One region of the Erythrobacter sp. Alg231-14 genome, then DNA from elsewhere that is predicted to be linked to it. Evidence: predicted binding sites of a transcription regulator. Region 1 holds the regulator's gene; the other holds the start of a gene.

Evidence for each region. Region 1 encodes LexA, which represses DNA repair genes until DNA is damaged. Its sites were predicted from a motif close to GTTCCNCNCTTGTTCT; they were not measured.
Region 2: the regulator LexA is predicted to act here: its motif matches at 11,960-11,975, upstream of recA (recombinase RecA).

What each region holds. Positions count from the first base shown of each region.
Region 1 is NZ_LT702999.1:2,471,460-2,486,608, forward strand. It holds gene gltX (glutamate--tRNA ligase) at 1-1,236, opposite strand, end outside; gene BQ8290_RS11810 (ComEC/Rec2 family competence protein) at 1,314-3,593, shown strand; gene lexA (transcriptional repressor LexA) at 3,634-4,335, opposite strand; gene BQ8290_RS11820 (molybdopterin-binding protein) at 4,547-5,761, opposite strand; gene moaC (cyclic pyranopterin monophosphate synthase MoaC) at 5,758-6,234, opposite strand; gene trpC (indole-3-glycerol phosphate synthase TrpC) at 6,452-7,240, opposite strand; gene trpD (anthranilate phosphoribosyltransferase) at 7,249-8,241, opposite strand; gene BQ8290_RS11840 (glutamine amidotransferase-related protein) at 8,238-8,861, opposite strand; gene pip (prolyl aminopeptidase) at 8,858-9,832, opposite strand; gene BQ8290_RS11850 (phosphodiester glycosidase family protein) at 9,832-10,707, opposite strand; gene trpE (anthranilate synthase component I) at 10,733-12,214, opposite strand; gene BQ8290_RS11860 (SurA N-terminal domain-containing protein) at 12,351-14,288, opposite strand; gene tpiA (triose-phosphate isomerase) at 14,602-15,149, shown strand, end outside.
Region 2 is NZ_LT702999.1:731,863-747,011, forward strand. It holds gene BQ8290_RS03400 (FAD-linked oxidase C-terminal domain-containing protein) at 1-1,215, shown strand, start outside; gene BQ8290_RS03405 (SapC family protein) at 1,371-2,150, shown strand; gene BQ8290_RS03410 (N-formylglutamate amidohydrolase) at 2,420-3,448, opposite strand; gene cpdR (cell cycle two-component system response regulator CpdR) at 3,740-4,138, shown strand; tRNA gene BQ8290_RS03420 (tRNA-Val) at 4,294-4,368, shown strand; gene BQ8290_RS03425 (NADP-dependent isocitrate dehydrogenase) at 4,673-5,893, shown strand; gene BQ8290_RS03430 (cation:proton antiporter domain-containing protein) at 6,088-7,860, shown strand; gene alaS (alanine--tRNA ligase) at 7,869-10,529, opposite strand; gene recA (recombinase RecA) at 10,781-11,845, opposite strand; gene BQ8290_RS03445 (response regulator) at 11,996-14,464, opposite strand; gene BQ8290_RS03450 (DUF2062 domain-containing protein) at 14,629-15,149, opposite strand, start outside.

The sequences.
Region 1 (15,149 bases):
AAGAGCCTTTGATATGGCGTTAAGCCGCGTTCTGGCATCGTCATCGAGGAATTTAGCCGCTTTTTCGGTCATCGACATGGGTTGCTGCGCGAACAAAAAGGTCGAACCATCAGCAAGTTCATCGAGATTCTTCGCCCGAGTTTTAAGAACCGGCATCGCTCGCGTTAGGAGGCCAATATCCGACGGCCCCTCTATACGTGGTAACACGAGGGCGGCGAGCGTCGCATCATCGGCTTCGCGGATGTAATGGCTGTTGAGATTCTCGAGCTTTTTGAGGTCAAATCGCGATGGGCTTTTGCCCACCCCGGATAGGTCAAACAGTTCGATCGCTTCGGAGCGGTTGATCTCTTCGCGGTCCCCGTGGCCCCATCCAAGTCGCAGCAGATAGTTGAACAATGCGTCGGCAAGGATACCCATGTCATCGCGATACGCTTCCACGCCAAGCGCGCCGTGCCGTTTAGACAGTTTTGCTCCGTCTGCTCCGTGGATCAAGGGGATGTGGGCGTATGTGGGTTCGGGCCAGTCGCCTTCGATATCGTTCATCGCATGATAGATCGGCAATTGGCGAAAGGCGTTGTTGAGATGATCATCGCCGCGCACGACATGCGTAACGCCCATATCGTGATCGTCGACCACAACCGCCAACATGTATGTCGGCGTCCCATCGGCGCGCAGAATGATGTAATCGTCCAGTTCGGCATTCTTCACCGAAACAGTGCCTTGCACTTCGTCGTGGATTGTTCCCTCACCCGACAACGGCGTTTTCAGCCTGACAGTAAAGGGTGCACCGTTCGCCGCTTCGGATGGGTCGCGATCGCGCCAGCGGCGATCATACAGCATGGGCTCCTTGTTGGCCTTTTGCTGCTCCCGCATCGCGCTTAATTCTTCGGGCGTGGCAAAACACTTATAGGCATGGCCCGCAGCCAGCAGTTTGTTGGCGACTTCGACATGACGGTCGGCCTGTTTCGATTGGAATGTCGGCGCGTCATCATAATCCAACCCAAGCCAATCCAGCCCATCCAGGATCGCGTCGATAGCGTCTTGTGTGGACCGTTTCTTATCGGTGTCTTCGACCCTCAGCAGCGCTCTGCCGCCGTGATGGCGTGCATACAGCCAGTTGAACAACGCGGTGCGCGCGCCTCCGATATGCAGAAATCCAGTGGGTGACGGCGCAAAGCGGGTGACGACGGTTCCGGCAGCGTTTCCGGTTGCAGTTTTGGCCTGTGGGCTTGCCATTAGCTGTTATTTCCTATTCACTTAGCAAACCGAACCCGGCCTAGCCCAATGGTGTTGGGTCCAAAGGGACATGGCCAATGGCTGATACGCCGATTATTCCTATTGCCGGCGATCCGAACAGCACCGATGCTGATCATGAGAACGATCCGGCCACACCCCAAAGGGCTACCCCGCGCCTGTGGCAAAGGGTCGACGGCTTGTCCAGCGCAGGGCGAGGAATAGCAGGGGCTGTCGAACGTTTTTTATCGCAGGCTGGCTTTGACCGAGCACCATGGCTCGCGGTGATTTTTGCGGCCGGCATCCTCGCATGGTTTGCGCTTAAGACACCTTGGCAATGGATGGGAGCAATCGGCCTCAGCTTGCTTGCTGCGCTGTTTGCTATCGCCATTTGGCGGGACAAAGCGGAGCGAGGGCAAGTCCGGCAGGCCTTGATTGCGTGCTCGTTGGTATTTGCCGCCGGAATTTGCGTCATTTGGATACGGTCCGAAATGGTCGGCGCGAAGGCATTGGATAGGCCCACCATAGAACGCGTTCAGGGTTACATTCTGGAGCGCGATGATCAACCCGCGCAAGAACGGATCCGACTGACGTTGGCCGTTCGCGATGCGGAAACGGGCCAAGGGCGCAAGATCCGTGTCAATGTGCCGCTGGACACATTGGAAAAGGCGGTGGCTGATGCCGGTGAGCGCGTTGGCAAGACTTTCGACGATGAAGCCCTAGCAGAAGGCGCCGTTGTGCGATTGCGAGCGCGATTGATGCCTCCCGCCAGCCCGATGTTGCCCGGCGCGTATGATTTTGCGCGTGCAGCATGGTTCAAAGGGTTAGCGGCCACCGGCAGCGTGATGGGGGCGGTTGAGATTGTTGAACCCGCGCCCAAAGCTAGCGGAATGGTCGCTGCGCAACGGGCGTTATCATCCCATGTTCGCAGCCGCGTGGATGGCGGGGCGGGGACTATCGCTGCCGCCTTTGCCAGCGGCGATCGCGGTGCCATTGGTGATGCCGACGAAGACGCCATGCGGGATGCCGGACTAACCCATTTGCTCGCGATTAGCGGGCTTCATGTTAGCGCGGTTATCGCGGCTGTGTATTTCGTGGCGATCAAATTGTTGGCTTTGTTTCCCAGCCTTGCTTTGCGGGTGCGATTGCCAGTCTTGGCCGCCGCTGCGGGTGCGTTGGCGGGAATTGGATACACTCTATTGACCGGGGCCCAAGTGCCGACCGTGCGCAGCTGTGTGGCCGCAATGCTTGTGCTTATCGCTCTGGCCATGGGGCGCGATGCTTTGTCTCTGCGCATGGTGGCAGTCGCGGCGATCTTCGTCCTGATGTTATGGCCCGAAAGCGTCGTTGGGCCCAGTTTCCAAATGAGTTTCTCTGCCGTTCTCGCGATTGTCGCTTTGCATACGAGCGGCCCAGTGAAAGCCTTCCTCGCCCCGCGCGAGGAGCCGTGGTTCCATCGCACCGGTCGCAATATCTTTATGTTGTTCGTGACTGGGTTGGTGATTGAAATTGCGTTGATGCCCGTTGTGCTGTTCCACTTTCACCGCGCGGGGCTTTACGGCGCTTTGGCCAATGTCATCGCGATCCCCTTGGTTACCTTCATATCGATGCCTCTTATCGCTGTTGCATTGGCGTTTGATTTGATTGGGTTGGGCAAACCGTTTTGGTGGGTGGTGGAAGCATCACTCAACATGTTGCTGGGCATTGCACATTTCACGTCGGCGCAACCCGGTGCGGTCAAATTGATGCCGCAAATGAGCACGGTAACAATCGGCCTATTCGTGTTGGGCGGATTGTGGCTCGCGCTTTGGAATGGAAGGGCAAGATTGCTTGGCTTTGTACCAGCGGTGATCGCGACCGGCATGTTGATGATGACGCCTATTCCAGATGTTTTGATCGGACGCGAAGGACGCCATGTCGGTATCACAATGACGGATGAAGATGGCAGCCGCCGATTGCTTTCCTTGCGGGACAGCAGATCATCCTATTCGCGCGACAATCTGCTCGAAATGTCGAGTGTTACCAGCGATCCTTTGCCGATGGCGGATTGGGAAGGAGCACAATGTTCAACCGAATTTTGCGTCATCACGCTGGATCGGGGAGGGCGACAATGGTCGCTCTTACTCGCGCGCAATCGCGAATTGGTGGAAGAACGCGCTTTAGCCGCTGCGTGTGAGCGGGCGGACATCGTTGTTGCTGATCGATATCTGCCCTATTCGTGTGCACCGCGTTGGTTGAAAGCGGACCGCAATATGCTGGAACAAAGCGGCGGATTGTCTATCGACCTCGCCAATCAAGAGATCACGTCGGTCGCCACGGGGCAGGGCGAGCATGGATGGTGGTTGGGCGGGGACGATTGACGTGCAGTGACGCCGATCGTCCCCGGCTCAACTCCAACCCTTAATGGTAGCGTCGCAACAGACCGGCAAGCTTACCTTGCACTTGGACTTCCTCTGCACCGTAGACCTGTGGGTCATAAGCCGCATTCGCAGGATCAAGGCGGACCATGCCGCTGTCTTTGTGCAGATATTTCAATGTGGCTTCCTCGCCGCGAACAAGCGCAACGACGATCTCTCCGTCGCGTGCATTGTCGGTGCGACGAACAAGCGCAAAGTCACCATCGAAAATACCGGCTTCGACCATGGAATCGCCCGACACCTCAAGCGCATAATGTTCGCCCGGTCCCAACAATGCCGCAGGCACAGGAAGAGAGCTTTGTCCCTCCAACGCCTCAATCGGAGCACCGGCCGCGATGCGACCATGAAGGGGAATTTCAATGACGTCGTTCGCCGGTTCGGGGGCTGCCACTTTCGGACGGACCGCCGCAGGCACCGCATCGTTTGCCGCCAACGTTACCGGTTGGCTTGCTCGTGGTGCAGGGGTCGCGTCTTCGGGTTGTTTGATCACTTCCAAAGCGCGGGCACGGTTTGGCAAACGTCGGATAAATCCACGCTCTTCCAAAGCCGAGATTAAGCGGTGAACGCCCGATTTGCTCTTTAGATCGAGCGCCTCTTTCATTTCTTCGAAACTTGGCGAGATGCCAGTGTCTTCCAACCGCTCTTGAATGAAGCGGATCAATTCGTGTTGCTTTGCCGTTAACATCAGCAAACTCCCTAAGGCGCACCGCACAGCCTGTTTTATTACACAGACCCGGTGCCAAACTCTGTCACCCCCAGAGGCATCGCCCGATCACAGACCAGAATAACGATGCGTTCGAAGCATTGATCGCGCACCGATATGGTGAACGAATACAGAACAATTAGGCAACTTACGGAGTTAAGTCAAGCGGGTGAAATGCGTAAAACCGCGCAATTCAGCCATTCTCAAGATGAAAGATGGGAACAAGCTGTCCGATCGCGACCGCATCTGACCCGGCGGGTCGATCTATTAGGCAATTGGATGATGCCAGGGCGAGCAGGGCGCTCGAATCCTGCGACGCCGCGCGTTTGACGGTTGCGCCATCGCACACGCCGCGCAGGAACTCTCTGCGGGTTCCCACCGCGGGCAGTGCCTCGGCAGATTTCACATAGGTCGGCTTTGGCAACGGCTCAGGGTCGCCAATGGCCGCTTTCACCAAAGGCAAAGCGAATAGGAATGCAGTGACAAAGCTGGAAACAGGATTGCCCGGTAAGCCCAGTATGACTTGCCTTTCATCCCCTTTCCCTCGCGTCGCGACCATCAACGGCTTGCCGGGTTTAATCCCGACTTTCCAAAAATCGATCTCAGCGCCCCACGCCTTCAATGCGGCCTGCATGAGATCGTGATCGCCGACGGATGCGCCCCCTGACGTGATCAGTATGTGTCCGTCAGCCTTGTCCAATGCGGCGGCAAGTGCATCCATATCGTCTGGAACGGGGCCTAGATTCTCGACGAGCCCTGTGAAGGGTTGCAACATGGCGGCGATCATCGCCCCATTGCTGGCCGGGATCTGATGCGGTTGGCAATCTGCCGCGAATTGCGTCAGCTCCGAACCGCTGTCTAAGACAGAGGTGTAGGGCTTCTCGCGATGCAGGATGGTGTCGTGGCCAGCAGACAGAGCGAGGGCAATTTGCGCCGGGCCCATTCGTGTCCCTTTGCCCAAGATCGTTTGACCCTTGGTGAAGTCGAACCCGGCTTTGCGGATGTGTCGACCGTCTTCGGGTGCTTGCTCATCGGGGGCGAGGGAGATTGTATCGCCATCAACGTGGGCGTTTTCTTGGATCAGAACGCTGATACCACTGGGTGGGACATGGGCGCCGGTTGATATCCGAACGCACTGACCATCCTTCAATGCGCCGTCGAATGGCAACCCAGCGCGGCTTTCGCCGACCAATGTCCATGTGCCTTTGGCGCCGGATGCACCATCACCGCAAATGGCGTAGCCATCCATCGCCGATAGGTCGGCGGCCGGTTGTGTGCGCATGGCCAAAAGGTCTTCGGCCAAAAAGGCGCCGTGTGCGATGGCAACGCCCGAACGCGTTAGCGCGGGTTGCGGGGCGAGGGCGAGCAATCGCGCCTGCGCCTCTTCCAAGGTCAGCAATGCGCTCATTGCGCGTCTGCTTTCCATGTACCGGATTTGCCCCCACGCTTTTCGATCAATCGCACCGCGTCGATCACCATCCCTTTGTCGATCGCTTTGGCCATATCATAGATGGTGAGCAAAGCAGTCGAGACGGCCACCATCGCCTCCATTTCCACCCCGGTCTTACCGGTCAAGGATGCGGTGGCAGTGGCGCGAATGGCGGTGTCTTCCAACTCGAATTCGACATTCACAGCTTCCAGTCCGAGCGGGTGACACAAGGGGATGAGGTCGCCTGTGCGTTTGGCGGCCATGATCCCGGCAAGGCGGGCGGTTCCCAAAACGTCGCCTTTTGGGGCGTCACCTTCGCGAATGGCGATGAGCGATTGGGCCGACATGGTGATCCGCCCCGAGGCGATTGCAACGCGATGCGTTTCGACCTTGGATCCTACGTCGACCATGCGCGCCGCACCGTCTTCGCCTAGATGGGTTAAACCGTTCATACTCAATTCCTTAGCGCCCATTTCCAAGACGAGTGCTGATCAACCTGACCAGAGACATGGACCGCATGTTACACGGTCCGGAGGGACAAAGCCGCCGGCCCTCTTCGGCGCAAAATCTGCCACTTATTCTGAGGTCCATTATGTCCATTGGGCCGTCATGCCATGACGCGTCGAAGTAGGACAGTGTGGCTTTTGATGAGACTTTTGACCAAGCGGCCTATTGACCAAGCAGCGCGCGTGTGGCGGCGGCAACATCGTCAGCGCGCATCAAGCTTTCTCCGACAAGGAAGGTGTTCACCCCACTTTGCGACAATCGGGTGCAATCAGCATGCGTTGCAATGCCGCTTTCCCCCACAATCAACGCGCTTTCGGGGACCATCGGTGCCAATCGTTCTGTCGTTTCGAGCGATGTCGTAAACGTTTTAAGGTTGCGGTTGTTCACCCCGATCAATTGCGACGACAAATGCGTCAAAGCACGCTCCATCTCTGCCTCATCATGCACTTCGATCAGAACATCCATAGAATGATCGCGCGCAGCACTTTCGATCTCTTTCATCGCGCTGTCTTCCAACGCGGCAACGATGATTAGGATCGCATCGGCCCCCATCGCTCTCGCTTCGAGGCATTGCCATGGGTCGACCATAAAATCTTTGCGCAAGACCGGCAGGTCGCAGGCCGCGCGCGCTGCGATCAGGAAATCTTCATGCCCTTGGAAATAGGGCGCATCGGTTAGGACGGAGAGACACGCAGCACCCCCTGCTTGATAGGCGGCGGCGTGATCGGAGGGGCGGAAATCGGCGCGGATCAGGCCTTTAGAAGGGCTCGCCTTTTTGATTTCGGCGATCAATCCAAATCCGCCCTTTGATGCGCTGCGCAAGGCATTTTCAAATCCGCGCACATCGCTTTGCTCGTTCGCGCGGGCCTGCAATTCGCCCGTTGAAGTGGCGGCTTTGCGCGTGTCGACTTCGCCGACTTTGTGCGAACATATTTCTTCTAACTTGTTCATGTCGCGCCCTATTTCGCCAATGCGATCCAGCTTTGCAGCAGGTCCTTTGCTCGCCCACTGTCTATGGACTCGGCTGCCATAGCAACGCGGTCGGCCCAATCGCTGCCCTTATTGGCCACTTGCAACGCGCCGGCCGCGTTGAACAAAACGGCATCGCGATATGGGCCGGGCGCGCCCATCAACAATGCATTGAGAGCGGCCGCATTGTGCACGGCATCATCGCCCCGTATCGCTTCGATTGGTGCCACCGGTAGTCCGGCATCATCGGGGTGCAAACGCTGCATTTCGAATGTATTGCCTGTGACGATTGCAACTTCATTGCCGCCCGCTAGGCTCAATTCATCAAGTCCTTCATCACCAGAAATGATTAAAGAACGCCCCGTGCCAAGCTTGGCCAAGGCCCCGGCATAGATCGGCACATAAGCCGGTCTTGCGATCCCGATCAGCTGGCTTTTAACGCCAGCCGGATTGGAAAGCGGGCCCATCAGATTGAAGATTGTTCGTTTGCCGATCTTGGTTCGGATTGGTTGGATACGCCCCATCGCCGGGTGATGGTTTTTCGCGAACAGAAAGCAAATGCCCAATTCGTTGAGCGTTTTCTCCGCTGTCTTACCTGCCGCATCCATATCGAGGCCCAACGCCTCCAACGTGTCCGCCGCCCCTGCTTTGGATGATGCCGCGCGGTTGCCGTGCTTGGCCACAGGAACGCCGCATGCCGCAACGACAAGGCTAACCGCGGTAGACACGTTGAGCGTGTGGTGACCATCGCCGCCCGTTCCGCACACATCGATGCTGCCCTCTGGGGCATCAATCGGGATCAACCGCGCCCGCAACGCTCGCGCCGCACCCGCAATCTCGTTCGATGTCTCTCCGCGAACAGAGAGATCGATAAGGAACTGTTCGATTTCTTCGACGCTAGGCGCGCCATCGAGCAGCGTTCCAAACGCGGTTTCGGCCTGCGTTTCGGTAAGAGGTTTGGAAATATCGGGAAGCACGCTCATGCGGTTACTCTTTCGGGCAGGCGCGCATCGACGCCGCAAATTTTCAGGAAATTGGCGAGCAACGCATGCCCGTGATCGGTCGCGATGCTCTCTGGATGGAATTGCACCCCATGGATGGGCAGCGTTTCGTGGCGAAAACCCATGACGCTGGCGGTGGTGAGACCGGGCGTGTCGGCATGCGCATTCGCGATCAAAGATGACGGCACATCGACCACTTCCAAACTGTGATAGCGCGTTGCGGTGTAGGGGGAGGGCAGCCCGGCAAAAACGCCCGTTCCATCGTGGGTAACCGGCGAAGTTTTGCCATGCATCAAACCGCCGCGCGTAACCGTGCCGCCAAAGTGTTGACCGATGGATTGGTGGCCCAAACACACGCCGAGCAAGGGCGTTTCGCTGTCCGCACAGGCCGCGACAAGATCGAGGCTAATCCCCGCTTCATTGGGAGTGCAGGGGCCGGGGGAAATCAACATCCCCTTTGCGCCGGTTGCAATCGCGTCAGCAGCGGTGATCGCATCATTGCGTTCAACCCGCACATCAGCGCCCAACTCCATCAAATAATGGACCAGATTGAACGTGAAACTGTCGTAATTATCGATGACGAGAATGTCGGCTCCGCTCATATCTTACTCGCAAACCTGTCCGTCGCGCGGACCAGACCATCTATAATGCCCGGTTCACTGGCGCTGTGCCCGGCATCATGGACCATCCACAATTCTGCTTTCGGCATGGCTTTCTTGATCTCCCATGCGGCGCCCGGCGGGGTGCAGATGTCATGACGACCCTGCACAATGATCGTCGGGATATGCGCGATTTTGTGCGCGTCTTTGACCAATTGCGCCTCTTCAAGGAAGAAGTCTTCGAGGAAGAAGCGTGCGCATATCCGCGCGAACGGGACCGCCTTGGATGGGTCTTCGAATTCGGCCAAGAGATCTTCGTTTGGCAGCAAGGTCGCGACCGTGCCTTCCCACAAAGACCATTCTTTTGCCGCGGCAAGCCGGGTCGCTTCATCATCGCTCGTCAGGCGCGCGTAATAGGCTTTGACTAGGTCATCACGCTCGCCCTCTGGGATGAGGCCCGCAAACTGGTCCCATTGTTCGGCCATGATCTCGCTCGCGCCAAATCGATAGAGCCAGCCTTTCTCTTTCTGCCGGGCTAGGAAGACACCGCGCAGGACGATCTCTGTCGTGCGGTCGGGGTGCGTTTGTGAATAGGCCAGCGCAAGGGTCGCGCCCCAGCTTCCGCCGAACACTTGCCACGCATCGTGCCCGCACATTTCGCGAAGCCGTTCAATATCGGCCACAATCCGCCAAGTGTCGTTGTTTTCAATCTCGGCGAACGGCGTGGATTGCCCACAGCCACGCTGATCAAAAAGCAGAACGTCGTACAGCTCCGGATCCCATTGTCGACGATGCGACGGAGACATACCGCCGCCAGGTCCGCCGTGCAGGAAAACCGCAGGCTTCGCCCCCGGCGTGCCGCACCGCTCGTAATACAATTGATGCCCGTCACCCACGTCCAGCATGCCCGTCTCATAGGGCTCAATCTCGGGATAGAGCGTCCGTTCGTAGGTGAGCATGTTCGAGTTCGACATTATTTCGTCTCCACAACCAACAACGGGCCGACACGGCGGCTGTCCATCCGGCCCGTCGCCGGGTTCCAAAGCGATGAAATGTTCCCGTCCAGGAACAACGCATTGGTCGCGTTCAATTCATCACGGAAAAACCGCGCCAATTGTCCAAAACTTAGCGGAGCATCCGAGATTACAAAATGCGCTTTGCCCGAAGCGTCGATGCCCACCCCGTTACGAATGGCTTTTGATGGGCCGTTGTCTTGGATGTCTGGGTGCAGGTCGCCTCCGATGACCAACATAGGCCCCGATTGCGTGCCAAACTGCGGGCGATCGCCGATCGTCCTTAGGAACGTTTCGGTGTCCAAAATGCGCCAACGGTCATTGCTGCCAAAGAACACTCCGTTTGGCTTTAGAAAGAAATTACCGCTGCCATCTGCGCGATTGAGTTCGACGAGGCGGTCGGAATCCTGCACGAAATACCCCATCGCTTTAAGGTTATCGTCGTACATTCCGCCGTTCATGACGAAGGCGATATCGCTTTCATTGCGACCAGCGGCCCACCCTTCGATTGTGCCGAAATTTGCGCCGCTGGACGGGGCCAGTGATGCGCGGATGCGATGCTGTTCGGGGTCTGCGATGCAGTGGGTGAGGGGGACCCCTTCGAATGTCACCGATTGGCAAGGGCCGTTCCCCTGCGCGAGAGCCAGTTCTGCAGCAGCCGCTTCGTCGAGGGCCGCTTGATCAGATTGCGATGATACGCTTTCGACCGGCTCGCCCAATTCCGTTCTTACCACAGGCTCACCCGCGGGTCGGGCATCGCATGCGGTCAGCAGCAACGCCGCAGCCAATGCGCCCAAGGATGCAATCCGGGTTGGTGAAGGGCCGTGTGGGGTCATAGGAACGCTCATCTAAAAACTAGGGTCATTGGCCAAATGTCGGTTCGCTTGCCACGCGAACCGCTTCGCGGGCGGCGGCAATCAACGCGCCGGCTTTGGCCCGGCATTCGGCAAGTTCATATTCCGGATCGCTGTCGGCAACGATACCCGCGCCGGCTTGAACATGCATGGTCCCGTCTTTGACGACGGCGGTACGCAGAACGATGCATGAATCCACCGATCCATCGGGGGCGAAATATCCGACCCCGCCGGCATAGGCGCCGCGTGTTTCGGGCTCCAATTCCGCGATAATCTCACAGGCGCGAATTTTGGGTGCGCCGGATACCGTTCCGGCGGGAAAGCCTGCGAACAACGCATCGATTGCGTCTTTATCATCCGCCAATTCGCCGATCACATTGCTAACGATGTGCATCACATGGCTGTATCGTTCGATGGTGAAACTGTCGGTGACCTCGACGCTGCCTTTTGCAGCAACACGGCCCACGTCATTTCGACCAAGATCGAGCAGCATCAAATGTTCAGCGCGCTCTTTAGGATCGGCCAAGAGGCTTTCTTCGTTCGCGTCGTCTTCGACCCTGCTTGCACCGCGCGGGCGCGTCCCGGCGATTGGACGGATGGTCACTTCGCCGTCTCTCACCCGGACTAAGATCTCTGGGCTGGACCCGACAATGGCAAAACCGGGTAAGTCGAGGAAATAGAGGAACGGTGATGGATTGACCCGGCGCAAGGACCGATACAGCTCCAACGGTGGCAATTCGAACGGACAGGTGAAACGTTGGGCGAGCACAACCTGAAAAATGTCGCCGGCCAAGATGTAGTCCTTGGCGCGCAAAGCGAGGCTTTTGTATTCCTCGCCCGACATTACCGGCGTTAGCTCTGGCGTGATCGCATCGGCGCTGGCGCGAGGCTCTGCGGGGCGGTTGTGGGCGAGAGCGCGCAAGGTTTCGTCAATGCGTTCGCCAGCTTGTTCAATGCTGAGGTTGGGATTGGAGGACGCCCATATGGGCGCGATGCAGAACAATTCGTCAGATAGGCCATCAAAGACCAAGATGACGGTCGGGCGCACAAATAGCATGTCGGGCAATGCCAACTCGCTGGGCGCGGCGCGCGGCAATTTCTCGACAAGACCAATGGTCTCATACCCAAAATACCCCACCAAACACGCCAATGCCGGGGGCAAAGCGTTGGGCACATCGATGCGGCATTTGTCGGCCAACACGCGCAATTCCTTCATCGCGTCGCTGTTCGAACCGTCATCCTCGACACAGGTTTCAAACGCTTCGCGATCGGTCTTCCAGGCCGGATTGATCGCCGCGACGCCTTCGCTCGCGCGGAACACCAAATCGGGGTCGAGGCCAAGCAGGCTGTATCGCCCACGCACTTCGCCGCCTTCCACCGATTCCAGCAGGAAATCACCGCGCCCGGGTTCTATCAACCGACGCGCTGCGCCCACCGGCGTGTCGCTGTCTGCGACGATTTTGCGCCATACCAATGTCGGATTGCCCATCGCCAATGCGTCGCGCGCCTTGGCGGCGTTTTCCAATCCGGATGGGAGTGGGGCACCGGATGTCAAAGCGTTGGGTTGAGGATTGGCCGTTTCTGTCACGCAATTATCAAGCAAGTTGACCGCAGCATATTCAGCCTCAGTTTTCGCCAGAAAGCGTTTGGCGGATCGCCTCTATGGCTTCCTCATTACGCTCTACGCCAACCTCTGATCGGATCGCCCGCATCAATTGTTGGTTGTATTCCGAGACGAGGACGCGGGAGAATTCCGCCTGAGCGCTCTCGATCAATCCGCTGTCATCCTCGATTGGATCGACTTCGATGCGATCCAGATCAACGATGAACCAACCCAAATCGTTCGCCTCTTCCAGCGATTTGGTCGAATCGACCGCCATGGAGAACAACAAGACCAACGGGGCGGGAACGCGGCGACTTTGATCGGCCAACAATTCGCTGCGGCGCAGGCTGATGTTTTCAATCTGCGTCAGATCACTGTTTTCCGCGCGCATGGCATCGCTCAACGTTTCACCACCGCGAACGGCAGTAAGGATACGAGAGGCTGCCTCTTCGGCCATTTTGTTCCCTTCGGAACGACGCCAGCCAAACGTAAGATCATCGCGCACTTCGTCCAAAGGTGGGGCCGCGCTGCGGGTGATGTCGACAACGTCAAAGATCAAAAATTGCGTTCCAGCAACCAGTTCGGCGAGTTGCGGGCGGCCTTCTTCCATTTGGAATGCGGTATCAACGATGGGGCGAAGGGCAGGGGCGATACCCTGTTCAAACGATCCAAATTGACGGCCATCGGCAAGCACATTCTCAACGACGTTGATTTCCAATTCGAATTCGGTGGCCACATCGGCGAGCGACGTGCCAGATTCCACCTTATCTTGGATCTGTTCGCTCAATTCCTCCAACGCGTTTGCGCGCGCTTCGACCAACAATTGAGCAGAAATTTCGTCGCTCACTTGGTCAAGGGAGCGCGCGGCGATCACTTCCACATTGTCGACCCGTGCGATCACAAAGCCAAAATCGCCACGTGCGGGATCAACAACGTCGCCTTGGTCGGCGGCGAAAATGCTGTTGGCCAACTCAACGCTTGTTTCGACCGCGGTGGTTGCTTCATCGCGCAGTTCGCTGGCCGAAACCTGAAATTCCGCTTCATTGGCGGCGGCTTCGATTGAAATGCCGCTACGAATGCGTGCCACCAATGCATCGGCGGCTTCTTGTGTTGGAACCACGAAAGAGCTGATCGAACGCAATTCGGATGCTGCGTATTCGTCGGCGTTGGTTTCAAACCGTGCGGCAATCTGTTCCGATCTCGGGGTAAGGTCGGCGGTTACATTGCCAGGGCCAAAACCTGTAAAACGAATGGTGCGCCGCTCTGGCAACACAAAGTCGCTCTGATTGATTTCGTAATAGGCGGTCAATTGTTCGTCGGTTGGATCTTCTTCCGGCGCGAATGCGTCGCTGGGGATAAGACCAATTTCACCAATCCGACGTTCCAACGACAGCGCAGCGTATTGGCGCGCGACCGTTCTGGAAGTCTGTGGCGCACCAAATGCGGGGCGTAGAATTTGTTGCGCGAGCAATCCGTCACCAATGTCGCGACGTAGATTGGCATCGGTGATCCGTTGATCGCGCAAGGCGCGTTCATACGCCGCTTGATCGAACTCACCGTTGAAATCCAAAAACGCATCGATCTTCAAAATTTCGCTGTTCACAAGGTTTTCACCGGCCCGCAGGCCGTAACTTTGTGCGAAAAGCCCCATCGCATAACGATCAATGAACAAGTCAAGTTCACCTTCGAGGCCGCCGCCTTCCACGAATTCCGGCATCGTAAGGCGCGGATTTTCGGAGCGTGCGCGGCGCAAGGCGTTGTTCGCCGCGGCTTCTAGTTCGTTGGCTGAGATGCTCTCATCACCGACGGTCGCAACCTTATCATCCCCCCTTAGACCACCAAAGGTCGAAGAGCCGCTAATGTCGCCGGCAGCGAAGGCCAAAACCACAACAACAAGGAAAATGAGAAAGATCGGCAGTCCGATTTTCGACTGAAAAAAGTTGCGAAACATCGAAATCATGGTGAAGTTCTTCCTGCGTATCCGTATTCGTAAATCGAACAATGCGCCTCTCGTATTGAGGCGCATGATTGTGTATTTAGGCCAAATATGACGGCTGCAAAGGGGGTAAGGGCCATCAGATTCGACCAAACCGACGCACTGTCGGCGGTTTCCCCGCGCTGTATCGACCCTGCGACCTCGCGGCAACAGGTTGGCGAAGCTTTTGACTAAAGTATTCACCTCCGCTAGCGGACGCCCCCCCATGACCCTACATCGGGTCAAAGAATCGTATGATTACACTCGAACAACTCCCTCACTGGTTCAGGATTAAATAATGCCGCTTAGGCCTTACATTGTTGGAAATTGGAAAATGCACGGCACCCGCGCCATGCTTTCCGAAGCACGCGCCATTGATCGCGCCGCCCAACGTCACATGAAAGTGGAAGTGGCCATCGCGCCGCCATACACTTTGATTCACCCCGTCCATCGCGAGGCGGAGCAGATTGTTGTGGGCGCACAGGATTGCCACGACCAAGAAAGTGGGGCGCACACCGGCGAAGTGTCGGCGCCGATGTTGGCCGATGCCGGTGCGAAATTCGTTATTTTGGGCCACAGCGAACGGCGTCAGGGTCACGGGGAAAATGATGCGTTGGTGCGTGACAAGGCTCAGGCCGCGTTCAACGCCGGTTTGCGCGTCATCATGTGTTGCGGTGAAACGGAAAAGACGCGCGATGCCGGACGTGCAGTGGCGCATGTTAAAAAACAGCTCAAAGCGTCCTTGCCCGAAGGAATCGAAGACGCTGCGGAAAAATTGACCGTTGCTTACGAACCCATTTGGGCGATTGGCACGGGCAAAACCGCAACGACTGATGATATCGCAGA
Region 2 (15,149 bases), 1.7 Mb from region 1:
AGCGGCATGGCCGGTGGAGCAACGCCGGACGAGAGCGGCACCGCCGTTATCCTATCCTTGCGACGCATGAACGCGGTTCGTTCGTTGGATGCGATTTCGCAAATGGCCATTTGCGACGCTGGCGTCATCTTGCAAAACTTTCACGATGCGGCCGACGCGGCAGGCATGCGCTTCCCTCTTACGCTTGGCGGCAAAGGATCAGCGACCATTGGAGGGTTGGTCTCCACCAATGCCGGCGGCACTCAGGTTTTGCGCCACGGCACGATGCGCGCACAGGTCTTGGGGATTGAGGCGGTGTTGGCCGATGGCCAGATCTTTGACGGGTTAACCGCCTTGAAAAAGGACAATCGCGGCTTCGACCTCAAACAGCTTTTAATCGGGTCAGAGGGCACGTTGGGCATTGTGACGGCGGCAACGCTAAAATTGCAGCCAGCCCCACGCAGCCGCGTGACCGCATGGGTTGGATTGCCGTCCATCACAAAAGCGCGCGCGTTGTTGCAAAAGGTTGATCGCGCAATTGGCGAACCCTTGGAAGGGTTTGAGGTTGTGCCAGCCCATTGCCTCGACAGCGTCTTGGCGCTGCTTCCCGATGCTCGTTCACCGTTAGCGGGGCGCCACGAATGGAACGCCTTGATTGAATGTGTGGGCCATGATGATGATGATGATTCCCTGCGCGAAGCATTGGAAAACGTATTGGCTCAGGCCGTTGAAGACGATTTGGTTGAGGATGCAATGATCGCGGCCAACGAAAAACAGGCTGAGGATTTGTGGACATTGCGCGATTCAATATCCGCAGCGGAGCGAGCCCTGGGTCCCGCGATGCAGCACGATATCTCCGTTCCGGTGGAAAAGATGCCCGAATTCATCATGGCAACCTTACCCCTAATCGAAGAGGAATTCGCGGGCACCACGGTCGCCGCCTTTGGCCATTTGGGAGATGGAAACGTTCATTTCCACGTGCTCGCCCCAGACGGTGCCGTCGCGGGGGAATGGGAAGAAGGCCCCGGCAAAACGGTCAGCGCGCGAGTCTATGACCTTGTCACCCAATGGGGCGGTTCCATCAGCGCAGAACACGGCATCGGACAAATGAAGGTCGATGAATTGGGGCGCTTGGCCGACCCCGCTGCGTTATCGATGATGCGAGCGGTCAAACAGGCGCTGGACCCGCAAAATCTGCTCAATCCGGGCAAACTTGTCCCCCAGTCGACCGATTAGTTCGCGGGCTTCGAAGCGCGTCAATCGAGCCCAGCCTTGCGCCTTGCGCAATCACCGACTAAAGCGCCGCATTCGGCGTCTGGGGAAAGCGCAAGCGACATCCGTTTATCCGCCGGTATCACAGTTTTCATCCGCTAATATTCGGAGATATTCCCATGGCCACCGCGCCGCAGCCGCAACTTCCGTTGTTCTACAAAGACCTGCTCCCACTCAACAGCCGCGATCACGGCGACTGGAAAGTCAGCAGTTTCGACGATGCAGGGTTCCTTGCGAACACGCACGCCATCCCATTGACCGTTGACGAATTTGTTGACGCGCAACGCAGCTATCCTGTTGTTTTCACAGCCGGCGACAACCCGTTGCCGATCGCTTTGATGGGCCTCAATGAAGGGGTTAACACCTTCATCGCCGAAGACGGCAAGCTTGAAGCGGGCGTGTATGTCCCAGCCTATATCCGTCGTTATCCATTCATCCTCGCCAAGCTGAACAAAGACAGCGACGACATGTCACTTTGCTTTGATCCGCAATCGGGCGTCGTGGGTAAAACCGATGATGGTCAAGGATTGTTCGACGGTGAAAACCCAACCGAATACACCCAAGGCGTTCTTGAATTTTGTAAGCGTTTCGAAGAATCGGGCCAACGCACCAAGGCGTTCCTCGAAGAATTGAAAAAGCTCGACATTCTTATGGACGGCGAAATTTCGATCACGCGCAACGACATGCCGGACACACCTTTTGTTTATCGCGGGTTCCAAATGGTCGACGAAAACAAGCTGCGCGAACTTCCCGCAGAAACCGTCCACTCATTGAACAAAAACGGCATGATGATGCTGATCCACGCTCAATTGTTCTCAATGAACTTGATGCGTTCGATCTTTGAGCGTCAATCCGCGCAAGGCAAAGTGCCAACGCCAAACGCGACGCCTGCCGTTTAAGAACGGTTTAAGGCGGCACAAACCGCCATATTGGATACAGAAAGAGCGGGGTGCGTCTTGAACGCGCCCCGCTCTTTTCTTATCTATTAGCCATAGGCGGTTTTCCCCTCATGAGCCGCCTATATTGGAGACGCTTTCGGGCGTTCCCTCCCTGAACCTGGCCACCTCGTGCATCCCTATTCAAGAGCGCGGGGTGGCTTTTTTGGTCTCAAACATCGTCATACAATGCGATTGACGCATGTTGCGCTCGTCGTTGCGCCGGGTGCCTACTATTCTGCGGCTTGCGCCGTTCCGCCACCTACGCCCAGTCCGGCCGTTTCCGCACCCAATTCGCGCACCAGCCCGGCCAACATAGTGGCCAAGGGCTTCACCGCAGCGGTGGGCATCGACAATGCATCATCGAGATAGGTCGATCGGCACACTTCGATTTGTATCGCGTGAATATTGCGCGACGGAGAGGCGTGACGATCCAACACATATCCCCCTGCATACGGTCGATTATGCGCCGCAACGCACCCTTGCCTTCCAAGATAGCGAAACGCGCGCGATAGGAGTGAAGAATGGCACGACGCGCCAAACCTATCGCCTAAGACGATTTGAGGCGCAGGCGCATTGCCATCGCCGTTCACACCAGCAATCGATGAGTGGGACGAGCGCAAAGGGGGCATGGAGTGCAAATCCACCAACAATGCCGCGCCCCAAGCGTCACGGATCCGCTCCAGTTCCTGCGACAAGAATTCATGATACGGCCGATGGATTGTGTCGATCCGCTGGTCCAACTCCTCTCGTGGCAATTTGGAACGCCAAATCTCGCCAAATCCCGGCAAACGGCGTGGGACCAAGCCCAAACCGCTGCGCGCTCGTGCGTTGGATCCAGCAGGCCGTGTCTGCGGCCTTGTACCGCGGCGACGCGGTCCTGCGATCATATCCCAATCAACATCATCGTGGGCTCGGTTCAAATCGAGCATGGCGCGCGGCGCCTGTGCAACCAAAAATCCGGTCCCTGTGGCCCGCGCGATCTCCACTCCGACATCATCGATATGGCGATCTTCGAGACGCAATTGACTCAAATCGGGGTCGCGCATTTGCGCGAGAGTTTCGCCCGGATACACCCGCCCGGCATGCGGGATCGCGATCAAAACGGGCAACGGCATAGATCGTGGCGCAATATGGACAAAAGCTGGGGTAACGCCTGCCCCTTCTCCAGAGTCCGGATCACGTCCGTTTTTACCAGAAACAGAGCCAAATGGCGGTCGAGCGACTAAGGGCCCAACCGAACCACCGCGCGTCGTGATCAAATCCTTGGCGTTACCTCCGGGGCGTGAGGGAGCGCCGGAGCCGGATGAGCCGAAATGTGGTGGCGTTAACCGCATGGTCAATTTGCTGCCTGCTTTGGACGTGAGTGTCAAAACATCTGTGAACCAAACGTTTCGACAAAAACACTGCGTATCAGTCCGAGGGCGTGGCTTTTCGACGAACGGCGAAGGAAAGTGGTGAAATCGGTAAGCAATCGCGTTTACCCGTCTCGAAACAGGTCACTGCAGTGATCTGGGAAAGATTTCTTAAGTGAACGACTGTAGGGAGCCTGCATGACATCGATTCCTACCAATTCTGCCCCCCGCATCCTCTTGGCCGAGGATGAAGACGCGATGCGCAGCTATCTTGAACGCGCCCTTCACAAAGCGGGCTATGAAGTCAGCAGCGTCGATCGCGGCACCGATGCGGTGCCATTGCTGGAGACTCAGGAATTTGATCTGTTGCTGTCCGACATTGTGATGCCAGAAATGGACGGGATTGAGTTGGCGCAACGATGCGCCGAAGTCAGCCCGCGCACCAAAGTCATGTTTATCACGGGTTTTGCGGCGGTGTCTTTGCGGGCGAGCCGAGAGCAACCCCATGCAAAAGTCTTGTCGAAACCGTTCCACCTGCGCGATTTGGTGTTGGAAGTGGAACGCGTGTTTGAAGACCAGCAACAAGCCAGCGTCTAATCGGCTAAATAGCGGGCGCGCAGGTGATTCTGGGTTCACCCCAAGAAAACGCGGTGCAATTTCATGCACGAATCGCTTGCACACTGATAAACCCTTCGCTAGTTGCCCGCTTCGCTTTGAAGCCCTAGGGCTGCGAAGCAACAGGACGAACGCGTGGGCGTATAGCTCAGTGGTAGAGCACTATGTTGACATCGTAGGGGTCGGGAGTTCAACTCTCTCTACGCCCACCATTCGTCCCTTTCCCTTTTTGCATCGATAATCACTGACGTAAGGCATCAGCCGGTCGTACGGCGACCTGCGTGACCGTCTTTCGCTCGACATTACACTGTGCGCCGCGGCTTCCGTGGCTGCAAACGGTCAAAACGGCCCCAAAATGCCGCAAAAACCAATCAATCAGAGTGTCAAAGCGCCAGATTCGACATTAGCCGCTCCCCCGGTCTTGCGCCCGCTCCCACCTCTGCTAGAGCGCGCAGCAGGGATCACATCAGACATTGATGTTGTGTACAGTCACTCGAAAGGGATGAGGCGCCAGCCATGCAAAAAATTCAGGTCAAAAACCCAGTCGTCGAACTCGATGGCGATGAGATGACGAAGATCATCTGGCAATGGATCCGCGAGCGGCTGATCCTCCCATATCTCGACGTTGACCTTAAATATTACGACCTCTCAATCGAAAAACGCGACGAGACCGACGATCAAATCACGATCGATGCGGCCAACGCGATTCAAGAACATGGCGTTGGCGTGAAATGCGCAACCATCACGCCGGATGAAGAACGCGTCGAGGAATTCGACCTTAAGAAGATGTGGCGTTCGCCAAATGGCACGATCCGCAACATCCTTGGTGGTGTTGTTTTCCGTGAACCAATCGTCATCGACAATGTGCCGCGCCTTGTGCCGGGTTGGACCCATCCGATTGTTGTTGGTCGCCACGCATTTGGTGACCAATATCGCGCAACCGACACATTGATCCCGGGCCCGGGTAAGCTGCGTTTGGTGTATGAAGGCACCGACGGCACCAAGCTTGATCTTGATGTGTTTGAATTCGAATCATCGGGCATCGCGATGGCGATGTACAACCTCGACGATTCTATCCGCGCCTTTGCCCGCGCATCGATGAATTACGGCCTTGATCGCAAATGGCCTGTTTATCTGTCGACCAAGAACACGATCATGAAAGCCTATGATGGCCGGTTCAAAGATCTGTTCGAAGAAGTGTTCGAAGCAGAATTCAAAGACAAGTTTGAAGAAGCAGGCATCACTTATGAACACCGCTTGATCGATGACATGGTCGCGGCGGCTCTCAAATGGAGCGGTAAGTTCGTTTGGGCATGTAAAAACTATGACGGCGACGTTCAATCGGACACGGTCGCTCAAGGTTTCGGCTCACTCGGCCTGATGACATCTGTTTTGATGACACCTGATGGCAAGACCATCGAAGCCGAAGCAGCACACGGCACCGTTACACGCCACTTCCGTCAGCATGAGCAGGGCAAGGCAACGTCGACCAACCCGATTGCATCAATCTTCGCGTGGACGCGCGGCCTGATGTATCGCGGCAAGTTCGATGAAACACCCGATGTGGTGAAATTCGCCGAAACGCTTGAACGTGTTTGCATCGAAACCGTCGAAAAAGGTCAAATGACCAAGGATCTCGCCTTGCTCATCGGCCCAAGCCAAAACTGGCTGACGACTGAGCAATTCTTTGAAGCGATCGTTCAAAACCTCGAAACCGAAATGAAAAGCTGGTCGTAAATTGGCCTGGATGGGTGGTTCCGCCGCCCGTCCACATTTTCAACATAGAATTCATGGGGCGGCTGTTCGATCCGAATGGCCGCCCTATTTGTTGGACGATTGGATCGCCCTGACCCGTTCAATGTGCAAACCCTCGTTGATCAACAATCGCCGCAATCCGTGACACAATCGACAAGGAAGGCTAATCGCATCCTATGGCAGGCGAACTGACCCTTTCTCCGGTAATGTCCGATGCGCTCGTGATTTTGGGGTCGGCGGGCATTGTGATCCCCGTGTTTGCGCGTTTTCGCATCACGCCAATCATCGGTTTTATCCTAATCGGAATTCTGATTGGTCCCTATGGATTGGGGACTCTGGTCAATCGCGTCCCCTGGCTTAGCCATATTACGATTTCTGATCCGGACCGATTAACGCCGTTCGCCGATTTTGGGATCATCTTGTTGCTGTTTGCGATCGGGCTGGAATTGTCATTCAACCGCCTATGGCAATTGCGCCGCCTCGTATTTGGTTTGGGCAGTTTGGAACTGCTGATCATCGGCAGCGTGTCGGCCGCCTTCTTTGGCTATTACAGCGGGATGAACACGACAGCGGCGCTCGCCTTGGGCTTTGCCTTGGCGTTCTCTTCGACCGCGATTGTGCTGCCAATATCGGGGACCCGTTCGCCGGTTGGACGCGCCGCATTGTCGATGTTGTTGTTCGAAGACATCATGATCGTGCCGATCATCTTCATCCTCGGCGCGCTCGCCCCCAACGCAGCCACGGACGGCATGAGCGGGTTGACGACGACATTGGTGCAAGGGGGCATTGTCATCATCGCCCTATTGGTGATCGGCCGATTCGCCCTTCCCCGCCTGTTTAGCCAAGCCGCACGCACCAAGAGCCCCGAGCTGTTTTTGGCGGCGTCTTTGCTGGTTGTGATCGGCGCCAGTTTGGCCACCGCAGCGACCGGCCTTTCCCCGATTGTGGGCGCGTTGATTGCCGGATTGTTGATCGCGGAAACGGAATATCACGGCGAAGTCGAATCGATCATGCAGCCGTTTAAGGGGCTCGCTTTGGGTGTCTTCCTCATCACAATCGGGATGAGTATCGATGTGATGGAGATCTGGCGCAACCTGGGTGAGATTTTCGCCGCCGTGGTCGGAGTCTTGGTGTTCAAGGCAATCATCACGGGCTGTTTGCTCAAATTGATGGGTGCCCGCCGCAGCACAGCGACTGAAACTGGGGTCTTAATGGCCAGCCCCAGCGAAACATCATTGATCGTGCTGGCCGCCGCGACCAGCGCTTTGGTCATCGACGTAGAAACGGCCCAGTTCTGGCAGATTGTGACCGCCATCGGGCTTACGATTACGCCGGTTCTGGCCAAACTGGGCCGGGTCATTGCGCGGCGCGTCGAAGCTGTGCCCGAATTGCCCGATGGCGATGAAAGCGAGGCGCGCACGATCATCATTGGCGGCGGCCGGGTCGGTCGACTGATTGCCGATATGCTGGTCACGCACGATCAACCCTATGTCATTCTCGATTCCGATCCCGATATGATCGACAACGCCAAGCGCGACGGATATCGCGCAGCCTTTGGTGATGCCGCGCGCGGCGATGCGTTGTCCCGTCTTGGCATTGAAAAGGCACCGGCTTTGGTCCTGTCGATGGACGAACCCGTCTTGGCCCAGCGTCTTGTGGCCAAATTGCGCGGCGAATATCCCGATTTGCTTATCGTGGCCCGCGCCCGCGACACCGATCACGCTGCGTCTCTCTACCGGGCTGGCGCAAGCCATTCGGTGCCAGAGAACCTGGAAAGCTCCTTGCAGCTATCCGAAGCGGTGTTGGTCGATATTGGCGTGGCGATGGGACCCGTTATCGCATCAATCCACGCGAAACGGGACGAATATCGCGAACGGTTGGAGGTGGATGGGGGCCTCAATCAAAAACCAAAGTTAAGGACGTCAGCAGCCGATCCCGACCCGGCGTAGCCGAACAGCTACCCGGCCAAAACTTGCTTTACCGCTGCGATCGCATCGGCACCTTTTGAGCCATCTGGTCCACCGCCTTGCGCCATGTCAGGGCGACCGCCGCCACCCTTCCCTCCAAGAGCCTCAACGCCTTTGCGCACAAGATCAACCGCGCTGAAACGGTCGGTTAGGTCATCGGTAACAGCCGCAGCAATGCTGGCCTTTCCGTCATTCACAGCGACAATCGTTGCAACACCAGATCCAAGTCGTGCCTTCGTTTCGTCCAGCAATGGGCGCAGCTCCTTAGGGCTCAACCCCTCGAGCACTTGCCCGCTGAATGCGATCCCGGCCACCTCTTCGTCACCGCCGCCTTCAGCCCCGGTCGCAGCTCCGCCACCACCAAGGGCAAGCGCCTTCTTCGCTTCGGCCAATTCCTTTTCAAGCCGCTTACGCTCTTCAAGCAAAGCAGTGATCCGAGCAGGGACTTCTTCCGGCGTGGCACGAATTACGCCTGCGGCAGACTTCAACGCCTCTTCGCGCCCAACCAGCCAATTGCGCGCGGCATCACCTGTGAGAGCCTCAATTCGGCGGACACCAGACGAAACCGCGCTTTCAGAGATGATCCGAAACACCCCAATGTCGCCCGTCGCATTCACATGAGTTCCGCCGCACAATTCAACCGAATAACTTAGTCCACCATCATTGGCGCGGCCCATGGAAAGGACGCGGACTTCATCGCCATACTTCTCTCCAAATAGGGCAAGCGCGCCCGCCTCAACGGCGTCATCGGGGCTCATCAATCGCGTCGCAACCGGCTCATTGGCGAGGATTTCCGCGTTCACTTGCGCCTCGATCGCGGTGACTTCATCAAGGTCGAGCGCTTTGGGATGGGAGAAATCGAAGCGCAGACGATCCTGTGCAACCATCGACCCTTTCTGCGTTACGTGATTGCCCAATTGATTGCGCAATGCCGCATGCACCAGATGGGTGGCGGAGTGGTTTGCGCGAATCTGTGATCGACGTTCACTATCAACTTCCAATTGTACGTTGTCGCCGACCGACACCGTGCCGGCCGATATGGCACAATGATGCGCGTGCAGTCGGCCAAGCGGCTTGCTTGTATCCGTAACAGTTGCGGCCAACCCGCCGGGCATGCTGATCGTGCCGGTGTCGCCCGTTTGCCCACCGCTTTCACCGTAGAACGGCGTTTGATTGGTCAGGATTACAACGTCTTCGCCTGCTTTGGCCGATGCAACTTCGTCGCCATCTTTGACAATGGCAACGACTGTCCCCTCGCCCGAAGTGGACGAATAACCTGTGAATTCACTGGCGCCTTCACGCTCTGCGATGTCAAACCAGACCTCTCCCGAAGCCGCCTCGCCTGACCCTTTCCAAGCCGCACGGGCCGACGCCTTTTGACGCTCCATTGCGCCATCAAATCCAGTTCGATCAACGCTGATCCCGCGCGCACGAAGCGCATCTTCGGTTAGGTCGTATGGAAAACCGTACGTGTCGTAGAGTTTGAACGCGGTTTCGCCGTTAAGTTCTCCGCCAGACGACATATCGCCCGTTGCCTCATCCAACAGCTTGAGTCCCTTATCGAGAGTTTTGCGGAATTGTGTTTCCTCTCTCAACAGCACTTCTTCGATCAACGCCTGACCGCGCACAAGCTCCGGGTAAGCCTGTCCCATTTCGGTCACGAGCGAAGGAACAAGCCGATGCATCAACGGTTCACCCGCTCCCAAAAGGTGCGCGTGTCGCATGGCGCGGCGCATAATCCGCCGCAAAACATATCCGCGCCCCTCATTGGAAGGCAGCACACCATCCGCCATCAGAAATGATGTGGAACGCAGGTGGTCGGCTATAATCCGGTGAGAACCAGCATTGGCCCCTGCGGCGGCGACGTTTGTATGGTTCTCCGATGCAGCGATCAAGGCCTTGAACGTGTCGATATCGTAGTTGTCATGCACGCCCTGCATAACGGCTGCGATCCGTTCCAGACCCATTCCGGTATCGATTGAAGGGCTGGGCAAGTCGCGGCGGACGCCGTCGGCCGCTTGGTCGAATTGCATGAAGACCAGGTTCCAGATTTCGATGAACCGATCGCCGTCTTCGTCTGGACTGCCCGGAGGGCCGCCGGCGATGTGTTCGCCGTGATCGAAGAAGATCTCTGAGCTTGGCCCGCACGGTCCGGTTTCGCCCATCGACCAAAAATTGTCGTTGGTGGCGATGCGGATGATACGATCATCGGGCAATCCTGCAATCTTGCGCCACATATCGAAGGCTTCATCGTCAGTGTGGTAAACCGTTACCAGCAATTTGTCGGCAGGCAGGCCCCATTCGCGTGTGAGAAGCGTCCACGCATTTTCAATCGCCTGTTCTTTGAAATAATCCCCAAAGGAGAAATTTCCAAGCATCTCAAAAAAGGTGTGATGACGCGCGGTGTAGCCAACATTGTCCAAGTCGTTGTGCTTACCACCGGCACGAACACATTTTTGCGAAGACGTCGCACGCGGTGCGGGCGGTGTTTCCAGACCGGTGAAGACATTCTTGAACGGAACCATACCCGCATTGACGAACATCAATGTGGGATCGTTGTACGGAACCAACGGTGCGCTTGGCACCGGCGCGTGATCCTTTCCTGAGAAGAAATCCAGAAAGGAGCGGCGAATGTCATTAGTCGAAGTCATGCAATGTCAGTTAAGCAATGCATGAGGTCTCGACAAGCCAAAGCGTGAGCCAAATGAACCATTCTGGCCAAAGCAATTGTGGACCGTTTCGGCAGAAGCACGCTGCCGCGAGGGTCGCCGCCCAAAACACTCCCGAACACAAACGAAAAACCGACGTGAACCGCGCCTCTCGGGGGAGAGACAGTCCACGCCGGTATTCCGGTTGTTCGAGCGCGCGGTCAAAGCGTGACCGCGAATTGCCCGCTTGAGGATCAGCCTTCGGGGTCCGCGTCCGGCCCTGTCATCATTTCCTCGGCGACCTCATCGGTTTTACCGCGAATGGCGGCTTCCAATTTGTCGCAAACTTCTGGGTTTTCCATGAGGTAAGTCTTGGAATTTTCACGGCCTTGCCCGATACGCACGCTGTCATAGGAATACCAGCTACCTGATTTTTCCACGATGCCTGCTTTCACACCAAGATCGAGAATCTCGCCACGTTTTGAGATCCCTTGACCATACATGATGTCAAATTCGACCTGTTTAAACGGCGGAGCGACCTTGTTCTTGACCACTTTCACACGGGTCGAGTTGCCAATCACCTCGTCGCGATCTTTGATTTGACCGGTGCGGCGAATGTCGAGACGAACAGAGGCGTAAAATTTCAAAGCGTTGCCGCCCGTCGTCGTTTCAGGGTTACCGTACATCACGCCAATTTTCATGCGAAGTTGGTTGATGAAGATCACCATACATTTCGAACGGTTGATCGAACCTGTCAGTTTACGCAAAGATTGTGACATCAATCGCGCCTGAAGCCCGACATGCGAGTCGCCCATTTCGCCTTCGATTTCGGCCCGTGGGACAAGCGCCGCAACCGAATCGACGACCAACACATCCACCGCGTTCGAGCGAACCAAAGTGTCGGTGATTTCCAACGCTTGCTCCCCTGTATCGGGTTGCGAGACAATCAATTCATCAATGTCGACACCAAGCTTTTTTGCATAGACGGGATCGAGCGCGTGTTCCGCATCGACAAATGCAGCCGTACCGCCGGCCTTTTGCGCCTCTGCGATCACATGCAACGCCAATGTAGTCTTGCCCGAGCTTTCAGGGCCGTACACTTCGATGACGCGTCCTTTGGGCAGGCCGCCAATACCAAGAGCAATGTCCAATCCCAGCGAGCCGGTCGAAATAGCTTCAACCTCCATCGCCTCTTTCGAACCCAGCTTCATGGCGGAGCCTTTGCCGAACGCCCGATCAATCTGAGCGAGTGCAGCATCGAGTGCTTTTTGACGATCCACGCCTTTTTCCTTCTCTACTAATTTCAATTGAGTAGGCATCGCACGCGCTCCTTCACTTTCCTAGGTTGGTTATTGAGTTTTAACCGACCTTTGGGTTGGGAAAGCCCCTTTGGCGCCCCCTGTTGGAATCACATGTACCCAGTTTGTTCCAAAAGAACAAGTGTGGAACAAAAATTATTTTGGATTGCGCTAATCGGCAAGCTTTTCGGCGGACTTTGCAGCGCGCATGACCGCGCCTACTTTGTCGCTGATGGCGGCCACGCTGAATGGTTTGGCGATGAAATGCATATCAGGGATATCGATTTCAGATCGCAGTGCCTCTTCGGCGTATCCCGACATAAATAGGACCGGAACATCGGGGCGTTGTTCGCGAATTTCGCGAACCATTGCTGGGCCGTCCATTCCCGGCATGACCACATCGCTTAGAATCAGATCAAAGTCGTCACCGGTTGCGATCGCCGCCAAACCTTCTTCGCCTCCCGGGCATGCCGTGATCTGATACCCCGCGCGCGAAAGGGCGCGTTCGGCCACGATGCGGACCATATCTTCGTCTTCGACCAACAAGATACGCCCGCCTTTTGACCATTCGGACGATCCGACCGGGTCAACCACCTCAACGCGGCGCGGCGCTTCGCCGTGATGGACCGGGAAATAGATCGTGAAGCGCGCGCCGATAACCCGGCCGCTGGGCGTGGTGACGTTGTCGGCAAAGATAAACCCGCCCGACTGTTTGATAATCCCGTACACGGTCGACAGACCAAGGCCGGTGCCCTTCCCCTGTTCTTTCGTGGTGAAGAACGGTTCGAACAATTTGGGCAGAACCTGAGCCGGGATGCCGCCGCCATTATCCTGAACAATCAGCACAGTGTAATCGGCAGCGGGCAACACCTCTGTACCCAGTTTGATCGTTTCTTTCGATTGAAGGCTGCGCGTCAACAATGAAATCCGGCCTTCAACTGGCGCTTTTCCAGGGACTTTACCTTGTATCTTGCCATGCGCACCTTTGGTATTGATGGCGTCGCGCGCGTTCACGGCAAGGTTCATGATCACTTGTTCAAGTTGTTGCGGATCGGCCCGCACCGCGCCCAAATTGCGGTCATGTTGGACATAATATCCAATTTTCTCGCCCAGCAATCGTTTGATCAAGGGTCCCACTTCGCTGATCACATCGGGGAGTTGCAGAATTTCTGGCCGCAAGGTCTGTTGCCGTGAGAACGCCAGCAATTGCCGGGTTAACGACGCGGCCCGGTTTGAATTGGCGCGAATCTGTTGAATGTCATCATAATCGCTGTCGCCCGGCGTGTGGCGCAGCAGCATCAAGTCGCATGTGCCAATAACGGCGGTGAGCACGTTGTTGAAATCATGCGCGACGCCCCCTGCAAGCTGACCAACAGCCTGCATCTTGGTCGCCTGCGCAACCTGACGTTTAAGCTGCGTTTCCTCGCTGGAATCAGCCAGAGATAGCAACACCGCCGCCTCTCCCAAACCGCGCACGCCCGCAAGCCCAAGGGAAACCGGTTCGTCGGGACTTCCGGTCAGGCGAACAGCCATGTCCCCGCTGGTCGCGGGTCCGCGCCCGTGCCTGCGCACAGCATCGGAAAGCGCCGCTTTGTCTTCGCGGGTTACCAAATCGGTTGGGAATGCGGGCAGTCCGTGATCGGCGCGTTCGACCGATCTTAGGAACGCGTCGTTGCCGAACAGAAAACGACCATCGCGGTCGGTCATGGCGAGCCCCAACGGCAATTGCGCCAACAACGCCTCAAGCTGGGCGACGCCCGCCTGTCCAGCGCCATCGGGACCGCTGCCCCAGACGCTGCCAATGCCGACGCCGCTATCGACCAACAACATCAAAGAGGCGCCGTCATCGGGGCCGGGTGTCGTGCCTGCTTGCGATGGTTCAGAAAGCGGCACGTCGATCAAAGTTTGCGGCGTACCGCCCCGCCCTTCGCGCGCGAAGAATATTCGATCACGATCATCCGCGCGCAAAAGGCTCGCGAAATTCTGTCCAGCCAAGGTCGCTGCTGGATCACCTGACGCCCGTTCGGCAAAACCGGCGCTGACGCTGCGCACGACGCCATCGGCGGCGGTGATCGCCGCCTCGATTCCGGCCCGGCTCAACACTTCGCCAAGCGGTCCGGTCAAATCCAATTCGCTCAATAAATCGCGGTGATCAGTGTTTTCGCGCACAAATCGCCAGATCAAATGATCGTCGCCGCGCCCTGCTCGCTCTGCCGAAATCGCCCATTGCACGCCTTTGCCAGCATAGACTGCGCCCGACGACGCGGCGCCATCACGCCATGCTTCTCGCGTCAATTTGCTCAATTGTTCAAGCGCAGGCCGTTCAAATGGCATCGCAGGAGGAGAGCTTGTCGCACCGAACGCGCTTACGAACCCGGTGTTCGCGCAAACCAGACGGTTGGCCCTGTCCGTGATCGCAATTGCCTCACCCTGTTTTTCGATCGCCGCCACAGTGACCGACCAATCAGGCACCGCCAATTCTGTGCCCGCGGTCTCTGCGCCCATTCGCTCAACCAAAACCACGCCAATCAAGAGCACGATCAATCCAGCCGCATACGCGCCTGTCAAAACAACATTGGAGGTGACGAAGAATATGACAGCCGCGCTCAGCGCCAATGCGGAGGTGATGCCCAAAAGCATTGGCACGTTGGTCGAAACCGCGCCGCGTTCGGCTATTGCCGATTCATTTGCCAACCCTAAGACCGGTCCGGGATTGGCCAATTCTGAAGCCGCGGTGTTTGTCATGATTTTCACCACTGAGGAATTGCGACGGAACGCGACACTGATAGCCGCAATAGGCAACTCTAATTGGCGTTGAGCCTTTGGTCGAGCCGCTCTTCCATACGTTTCAAACGTTTTGCCCGCCTGCGTGCAACCATAACGCGCCAAATTGCGCTCGAAAGCAGATAACCCACCGCCGACGAGATGATGGCAAGGACAAAGAAGCCAACGACAGTCACACCTGCAAATTCAAACGCGTCGATCACCCATTGCCAATCGCCGCTTTGCAATTGCTCATTGGCAACGCCCGAAGTCGCGGCATCCACGCGCAGGATAAATTGGCCGACTCGGTTCGCGATCACCGCCCAAAACGCGATCGTGAACGGGTTGGTGACAAATGTGACAAGCGCCGCGAGCGGCACGTTCGCACGCGCAGGCAAAGCCAAAAATGCCGCGAGAAAAATCTGACCGACTGGAATGATGAACGCACTGAAAAGACCAAGCGCCACGCCCCGCGGGACCGAACGGCGGGTAAACCGCCACAATTCCGGCGTTAGAAAACGATGCGCGATCGGCCGCAGATATTTGTTGCGGGCCATTTCTT